DNA from 2 places in the Psychrosphaera ytuae genome. Region 1 is predicted to be linked to the other one. Evidence: predicted binding sites of a transcription regulator. Region 1 holds the regulator's gene; the other holds the start of a gene.

Region 1 (3,851 bases):
AGTTTAGGAGAGTTGATTAGTGTTGCAATTCACAACCGTTTACCAATTGGTTATTTAACCAACGGTCAACGAGTGCCTGAGGACATAAGGGTTGCAAATGCCGACAAAATTGTGCAAAAAGCTAATCAGCTATATGAACTTAAACAAAAAGTTTCTAACAAAAAGAATAAGGTAGTGCCAAAAGCAGTAGGCATGTATGATTAGTGATAACACTCTCGATCAAGCTAGCGGTTTACGAAATATGTCGATAGCGAAAAAAACAAAAGTCGTTGCAGTAACAGGTGGAAAAGGCGGTGTTGGCAAGACCAGTGTCTCACTTAACACCGCGATAGCGCTGGCGCAATCTGGCCAAAATGTACTGGTATTGGACGCCGATTTGGGCCTAGCAAACTGTGACGTTATGTTAGGTTTGCGTGTTCATAAAAATTTATCCCACGTTTTATCTGGCGAGGCTGAACTTGACGATATTCTTGTCGAAGGTCCTCACGGTATAAAAATTGTTCCGGCGACCTCGGGCTCCATCGATATGGTGGAATTATCTCCTGCCCAACACGCTGGACTAATCCGTGCGTTTAGCGAAATGAAAACCCCAGTCGATGTGTTTATTGTCGATACTGCTGCGGGTATTTCAGATATGGTTTTATCCTTTTCAAGAGCGTCTCACGAAGTTTTGGTCGTTGTTTGTGACGAACCTACCTCGATCACAGATGCATACGCGCTAATCAAAGTACTTAATCGCGACCACGGTGTAAGCAAATTTAAAGTCGTTGCTAACATGGTTCGCACTATCAAAGAAGGCCAAGACCTTTTCAAAAAGTTAACCTTGGTTACCGACCGCTTTTTAGAGGTAAACCTGGAACTTACTGCTATTATTCCTTTTGATGATAATTTGAGAAAAGCGGTTCGTCGTCAACGCGCAATTGTTGATGCTTTTCCGCGCTCACCTTCGGCTGTCGCATTTAAAACGCTGGCGGCTAAGATTAATAAGTGGCCTGCGCCAAGTCATGCGTCTGGTAACTTAGAGTTTTTTTTAGAGCAACTTGTCAACTAAGAGGTCACTGTTGAACAATAAAGTAGCATCAGCCTACGAAGCTCAACAAACACTGACGGACACAGTGGAAAAGCACGCTGTACTAGTAAAAAGGATTGCTCATCATTTGGCGGCTCGGCTGCCTGACAGCGTACTAGTTGAAGACTTAATTCAAGCCGGCATGATTGGTTTGATAGAGGCATCAAAAAACTTTGATCACAGTAAAGGCGCAAGTTTTGAGACCTTTGCCGGGATCAGAGTGCGTGGTGCTATGCTCGACGAAATTAGAAAAGGGGATTGGACACCGCGTTCGGTCCACAGAAACGCTCGACTTATAGCGGACAAAATCAACGAATTAGAATCTCAACTCGGTAGGGATGTCAAAGATGCCGAAGTCGCAAAGGCACTTGAGATGCCAATCGATCAATATTACTCCATGGTTAAAGACGCGGCCGCAGGTAAGGTCATAGGCATTGAGGACCTTGGAGTGAGTGAAGATGTGGTGTCTTGGGGCGTTGATGAAGACGCAGATGAGACATACGGAGAGTTAGAAAAATCGGCCTTCTATCACAATCTCGCAGAAATGATAAAGTCGCTTCCTGAACGAGAAGCACTAATTTTGTCGCTTTATTATGATGATGAGCTAAATTTAAGAGAGATAGGCTCGGTATTGAATGTAAGTGAGTCACGAGTTAGCCAAATTCACAGCCAAGCAATGTTGAGGTTGAAGGCAAGAATGAAAGATTGGCAGTAAATAAACTTGTAACTTGGTTATTTTTATTAATAATAATTACTGTATTTTAATAATTTACCTCACTGGAGGATGCTTTGGATAAGAATATGAAAATTCTTGTTGTTGACGACTTTTCAACAATGAGAAGAATCATCAAAAACCTGCTTCGCGATTTGGGCTTCACAAATGTTTCAGAAGCAGATGACGGCAGCACTGCATTACCGATGCTTCAAAACGGTGATTTCGACTTTGTCGTAACAGACTGGAACATGCCGGGAATGCAAGGAATCGACTTGCTACGAGAGATTCGTAAAGACGAAAAACTTAAACACATGCCTGTCATGATGGTTACAGCGGAAGCGAAAAAAGAGCAGATCGTTGCGGCTGCGCAAGCGGGCGTAAACGGCTATATCGTTAAACCTTTCACTGCGGCGACTTTGAAAGGCAAGCTGGACAAAATTTTCGAACGTCTAGAATAATCTAGCCATAAGGAGTCGATATGTCTTCAAAGGCAACTCCGCAGATTAGTCTTGATGACGCTAAAGCGCTGGTGGCAGCGCTTGAAGCGGGTGAAAACGAGTCTGCCAACGAAATAGTTAAAAGGTTAACAAATCAAGAGAACCGTGAACTCTTTGATGAGGTTGGTAAGCTAACTCGTCAACTCCACGATTCGTTACGTAACTTTCAACTCGATCCTAAGATCGCAAATTTGGCGACGGACTATATTCCTGATGCTAAAGAGCGCCTGAACTACGTAATGAATATTACGGAGGAGGCCGCAAACAAAACGATGGATGCGATCGATGCGAGTTTACCTTTAGCCGATAAAATAAATAGTGACGTTGCGAGGCTAAAACCCGAGTGGGAAAAGCTAATGCAACGACAAATAGAATTGGGCGAATTTAAGTCTCTGTGCTATAGCATTAATGACTTTATGCAACAAGCTGAAACAGATACGGCAAAAATTCACTCACTAATGACAGAAATTTTGTTAGCACAAGACTTCCAAGACCTAACGGGTCAGGTGATTAAACGAGTAATCGAACTTGTGCAAGAAGTTGAAGAAAGTTTGATTCATCTACTAACGGTATTTGGTGAACCAAGTTCAACTGCGACTAATGAAGCGAAAAAACCAGCCGATAAAAACGGTGCTGAGGGTCCAATCATTGATGCAGAAACTCGTGAAGATGCGGTTTCGAGCCAAGATGAAGTGGATGACCTGTTATCTAGTTTAGGTTTTTAGATTAGGGGAGATGCCGAATGGCATTGGACGTGGATCAAGAGATACTCCAGGACTTCTTAATTGAAGCCGCTGAAATACTGGAGTTGTTATCAGAAGAATTGGTTGAACTGGAAAATGATCCAGAAAATGCTGATTTGTTAAACTCAATTTTCCGAGGCTTTCACACTGTTAAAGGTGGTGCGGGCTTCTTAGCATTAACCAATTTAGTTGATGCCTGTCACGGTGCGGAAAACGTTTTCGATATACTCCGAACCGGAAAGCGAAGCGTTACGCCAGAATTGATGGACGTAATCTTACAGGCTCTTGATACCGTCAACGAGATGTTTGAACAAGTTAAGCAAGGAGATCAACCAGATCCTGCTGACCCAGAACTTCTCGCTGCTCTACACCGCTATTGCCAACCTGCCAGTGCAGATGAGGCTCCTGCTGCTGAAGAAACACCTGCACCAGTTGAGGATGCTGGTGGTGACGACGAATTTCTTGACTTTGAAGACTTTAGTGCCGAACCAACTGATGGAGCAGGCGCAGCAGATTCTGAGTCAGTAGACGAAATTACTGAAGATGAATTTGAAGCACTACTCGATGAACTTCATGGTAAGTCTGGTCCTGCAAGCTCTTCAAGCAATGAACCTGCGGCGTCGTCTAGCTCGAGTGATGAAATCAGTGATGATGAATTTGAAGCGCTGTTAGATGAGTTGCATGGTAAAGGCTCATTTAAAACGGAAGACTCAAGTAGTAAGCCTGCCGCGACACCACCACCAAGCAGCGGTGATGATGAAATTACCGATGACGAGTTTGAATCTCTGCTTGACGAGATTCACGGAAAAGGTGCAGGTCCAACAGAC
Region 2 (3,851 bases), 130 kb from region 1:
AAGAAGTACGGTAGAGCCAATAATGTATTTGCAGGTTCATTGCTTAAGTCTGTCGGAACCGCTGAGCTACTGTAAAAAATATATACAGCTAAAACGATTAATGCAGAAGGAAGGGCAAAAATTAGGTTTTCTTTAAACTTATCCTTTAACTCTGCCCCCTGTGTTTTGGTAGAAGCAATCGTGGTATCTGAGATAAAACTCAAATTGTCACCAAACATAGCACCACCGACTATTGCACCAGCCATCAGTGCAGGATCGAGAGAGGTGACTTCAACGACACCAAACGCAATTGGCGCAACGGCACCAATGGTCCCCATTGAGGTTCCCATCGCAGTGGCAACAATGGCAGAAATGACAAATAACCCTGCGACTAAATACGCGCTAGGAATAACACCTAAACCCAAATTAACCACCGCATCCACACCACCTGTTTGCTTTGCTACAGATGCAAATGCTCCGGCTAACAGATATATCAAACACATGGTCATAACGTTATTGTTACCCATACCTTTGATCAACAAAGAGATACTGTCTTCTAAATTGTGCTTCGTTGGGGCTAAAACGCGGTTAAAGTACAAGGCCAACAGCAAGGCTGGGATGATAGCGACAGGAGCCGGTAATTGATAAAACGCGTACTCAACGCCTTGAGACTGTAAATAAATCCCAGTTCCCAAAAACAATAAAATAAAAAGGCCAAGCGGTAATAGCGCCCAGCCCGACTGTGATTGATTAGTCATTTGGCTCCCTTTCAAAGCATCATTTCAAAATCAAAAGCCAAATTTAACACAAGGACGTTTAAACTTATAGACGTCCAAACGTTTATTTTGACTTATTTAATCGTACTTGTTCAGCACGCTGATGACGCAACTTAGTGTCAGCGTTAATCTCCCAACCAGAGATTTGCTGTTCAACGATATCTACCAAAGCATCGATATGACCTTTGTCATCATTTAGACACTCGATATATTCGTAACGCTGCCCCCCAGCTTCCATAAAGTATTCGTGATTCTCTTCGCCGATTTCTTCAATCGTTTCCAAACAATCAGCAGAAAAACCAGGGCACATAACTTGAACGGATTTCACCCCTTGTTCAGGTAATCCTTTTAGAGTTTCATCTAGGTATGGTTTTACCCATTCTTCTTTGCCAAAGCGCGATTGAAAACAAGTCATGTATTCGTCTTTGTCTAACCCGAGTCGTTCAGCTAACAGACGAGAGGTTTTGTGGCATTGACAAGCGTAAGGGTCGCCATTATGCCAATAGCGGGCCGGAATCCCGTGATACGAAAAGATTAATTTGTCGGCTCGGCCATGTTCCTGCCAGTGAGCTTTAACTTTATTAACCAAAGCATTGAGCCACTTTTCTGAGTCGGTATAGTGATTTACAAAGCGAAGCTCTGGAATAAATCTGGTTTTGCGAAGAACTTCAGCTACTGCATCAAATGTCGATGCGGTTGTTGTTGCGGAGTATTGCGGGTACAAAGGCACAACGACAACTTTTCTGGCTCCGCGATTTAACAAGCCTGTTAGTTTACTTTCTATTGACGGATTGCCATATCGCATTGCGAAATCAACGATAATGTCCGAGCGATTTTCTAACCTCTTAGCCACACCGTTAGATATCGCTTCAGTATTGAACATCAATGGTGAGCCGCGCTCGGTCCAAACTGTTTTGTATGCTCCCGCAGAACGCCTTGAGCGAAACGGTAAAATAACCCCGTTTAGCACCATCCACCAAATAACTCTAGGCACCTCTACCACTCTAGGATCAGACAAAAACTCTTTCAAATAGGGCTTTAAAGCGCCTGGCGTAGGCGCATCAGGAGTACCAAGATTGGTAAACAATACTCCTATTTTGTCTTTTTGTTGGTGACTAAAATCTGGATTATTTGTGTACTTCATTATGTTCTCTTCTTTAATATAACGAGAGGTATACGCGCTATTATTAAAATGGTTTCAGAATTTTTTCATTCTGCCGATAAATATTAACGAGTTGAGCCAAGTATTGAGATTTATTATGTATTTTAGCGTGTTAAAAACATTTTTGCTGATTAGTTTAATGTTTTTTGCTGTCGAAACTCGAAGCAATAATGCGCCATTACAAGTCCCTACACAACACGCTGAATGGCTATACCAAGATTTACAACGGTTCTTACCTGATCATCAAATTCAAACACTCCAAACAGCTCAAGAGCAAGCCTTTATTGCTCTTGTAAAGGAACAAACCACTGGTATTCCAAAAGGTGTAGCGTTTTTAATACCAGATTTCAGCCAGGGTATTTTAAAACAAGCAGCCCTAAGTAACTTGTATCAAACGCTAAATGATTACGGCTGGACAAATGTATTGCTTACGACACCTCATTACGAAGACATTCAGCAAGCTAACATTGTTTTGTCTGATGAATCGGCACAATCCTCAGTAGATAGCGCACCAACAGTAACAGGTGAGAGTCAACCTGCAGCACCTAGCGATACCTCTCAAGAAGCGCCTTCGGAACAAATTCAAAAAGTGTCCTCGCAAAACCTTGCGCTTACCACTCAAACAATGGGCCAAATCGCGTTAGATTTGCAACAGCGTGTAGCGGCTGCAGTAGAGTTTGCAGGGCAATTCCCTGGCTTTTATCTGATGGTGTGTGAGGGTAAATCTTGTCCGTTACTTGTCGACCTAATTGCAGAGCAAAAAGTACCTCGCCCTGACGCATTGGTCATGTTAAGCGGTCACGCGCTTGGTCAAACTGCCAATCGAAATTTTGCTGAAGCAATCAGCCTCACGGATTTTCCGGTACTTGATTTACGCCAGGCGTGGGACAATCGTTGGTTAGAGGATAATTTTGAATGGCGCAGAAAAGTCGCTCGAAAGAACTTCAAAACCGACTTTAGACAACGCAAACTCAACAGCTATTACGACTACTACGGTCAAGAACGTCGAGTCGTTAAAGAAATCTACGGTTTTCTTCACACGGTAGGAATGTAATCCAGCCCACCCAATAAAGCTTTATAGTTTGCGGGCTTTTTTTACGATTTCGTAAGCTGCTTGAATGTCCTGCGTTTTTTGTTTTGCCACTTCCATCATTTCTGGTGGCAGGCCCTTAGCGACCAGCTTATCTGGATGATTTTGAGCCATTAACTTTTTATAAGCTCGCTTTATATCGCGACTTGAATCCCGCTCCGAAACGCCTAGCACTGCATAAGCATCGAGCAAACTCGGCTCTTCTGAGGCAGCTTGGCGTTGCTGCTGGTGTTCTTGATGCTCTCGGTATTGCTGCCTGCGATCGTACTTTTTGTATTTTTCTTGTTGCGCTTTTTTGTATTGTTGAAAGCGAATTTCTGCTTCCCACATCGCAATGAGTTGCTTCAAGCTTCTTTGGTTAAAGCCGAGCTGCTTAGCTACTTTTTCAAGTAACTCATATTCAGCTTGTTCTAATACAGCGTCGCAGTAAGCTGTTTGAATTTGAATCTCTAGAAAAAACTGGCACAAGTCTTTTCGATCACCAAACTGTGATTTAAATTGGTTGAGCTTCTTTTTCAGAGGGAAACCAAGTAACTTACCTTCGCGAAAAGCGCTTTTGGCCTCTTCAATTTGACTTGGTGATAAGCGCATCTGCGCCATAAAATCCGTTGCGGTTTGGATGTGTTCTGGTGTGACTCTGCCACTAGCCTTAGCTACATGGCCCATAACCGAAAACGTTGTGTAAAAAAAGATCGACTGTTTGCCGTCAGAACCGACTAAAAACGCCTCGACATTTCCCTTGTCTTTGATCCTTTGTAAGGCCTGATCAAATAAGTGGCCAATCGCACATCCAACAATTGCCCCAATCACGTGTCGAATCAATAAATAACCAAAGACTGTACCT

Evidence for each region. Region 1 encodes FliA, which starts transcription of late flagellar genes. Its sites were predicted from a motif close to CTAAAGNTNNNNNNNNNNNNGCCGATA; they were not measured.
Region 2: J1N51_RS13290 (DUF3530 family protein) is a predicted target of FliA. The motif match lies at 1,952-1,978, and genes of this name have one in related genera.

The regions. Positions count from the first base shown of each region.
Region 1 covers NZ_CP072110.1:3,153,219-3,157,069, forward strand. The annotation lists gene flhF (flagellar biosynthesis protein FlhF) at 1-204, shown strand, start outside; gene J1N51_RS13860 (MinD/ParA family protein) at 197-1,051, shown strand; gene J1N51_RS13865 (RNA polymerase sigma factor FliA) at 1,062-1,784, shown strand; gene cheY (chemotaxis response regulator CheY) at 1,859-2,242, shown strand; gene J1N51_RS13875 (protein phosphatase CheZ) at 2,263-3,006, shown strand; gene J1N51_RS13880 (chemotaxis protein CheA) at 3,024-3,851, shown strand, end outside.
Region 2 covers NZ_CP072110.1:3,019,916-3,023,766, reverse strand. The annotation lists gene J1N51_RS13300 (Na+/H+ antiporter NhaC family protein) at 1-737, opposite strand, end outside; gene hemH (ferrochelatase) at 820-1,899, opposite strand; gene J1N51_RS13290 (DUF3530 family protein) at 2,027-2,971, shown strand; gene djlA (co-chaperone DjlA) at 2,993-3,851, opposite strand, start outside.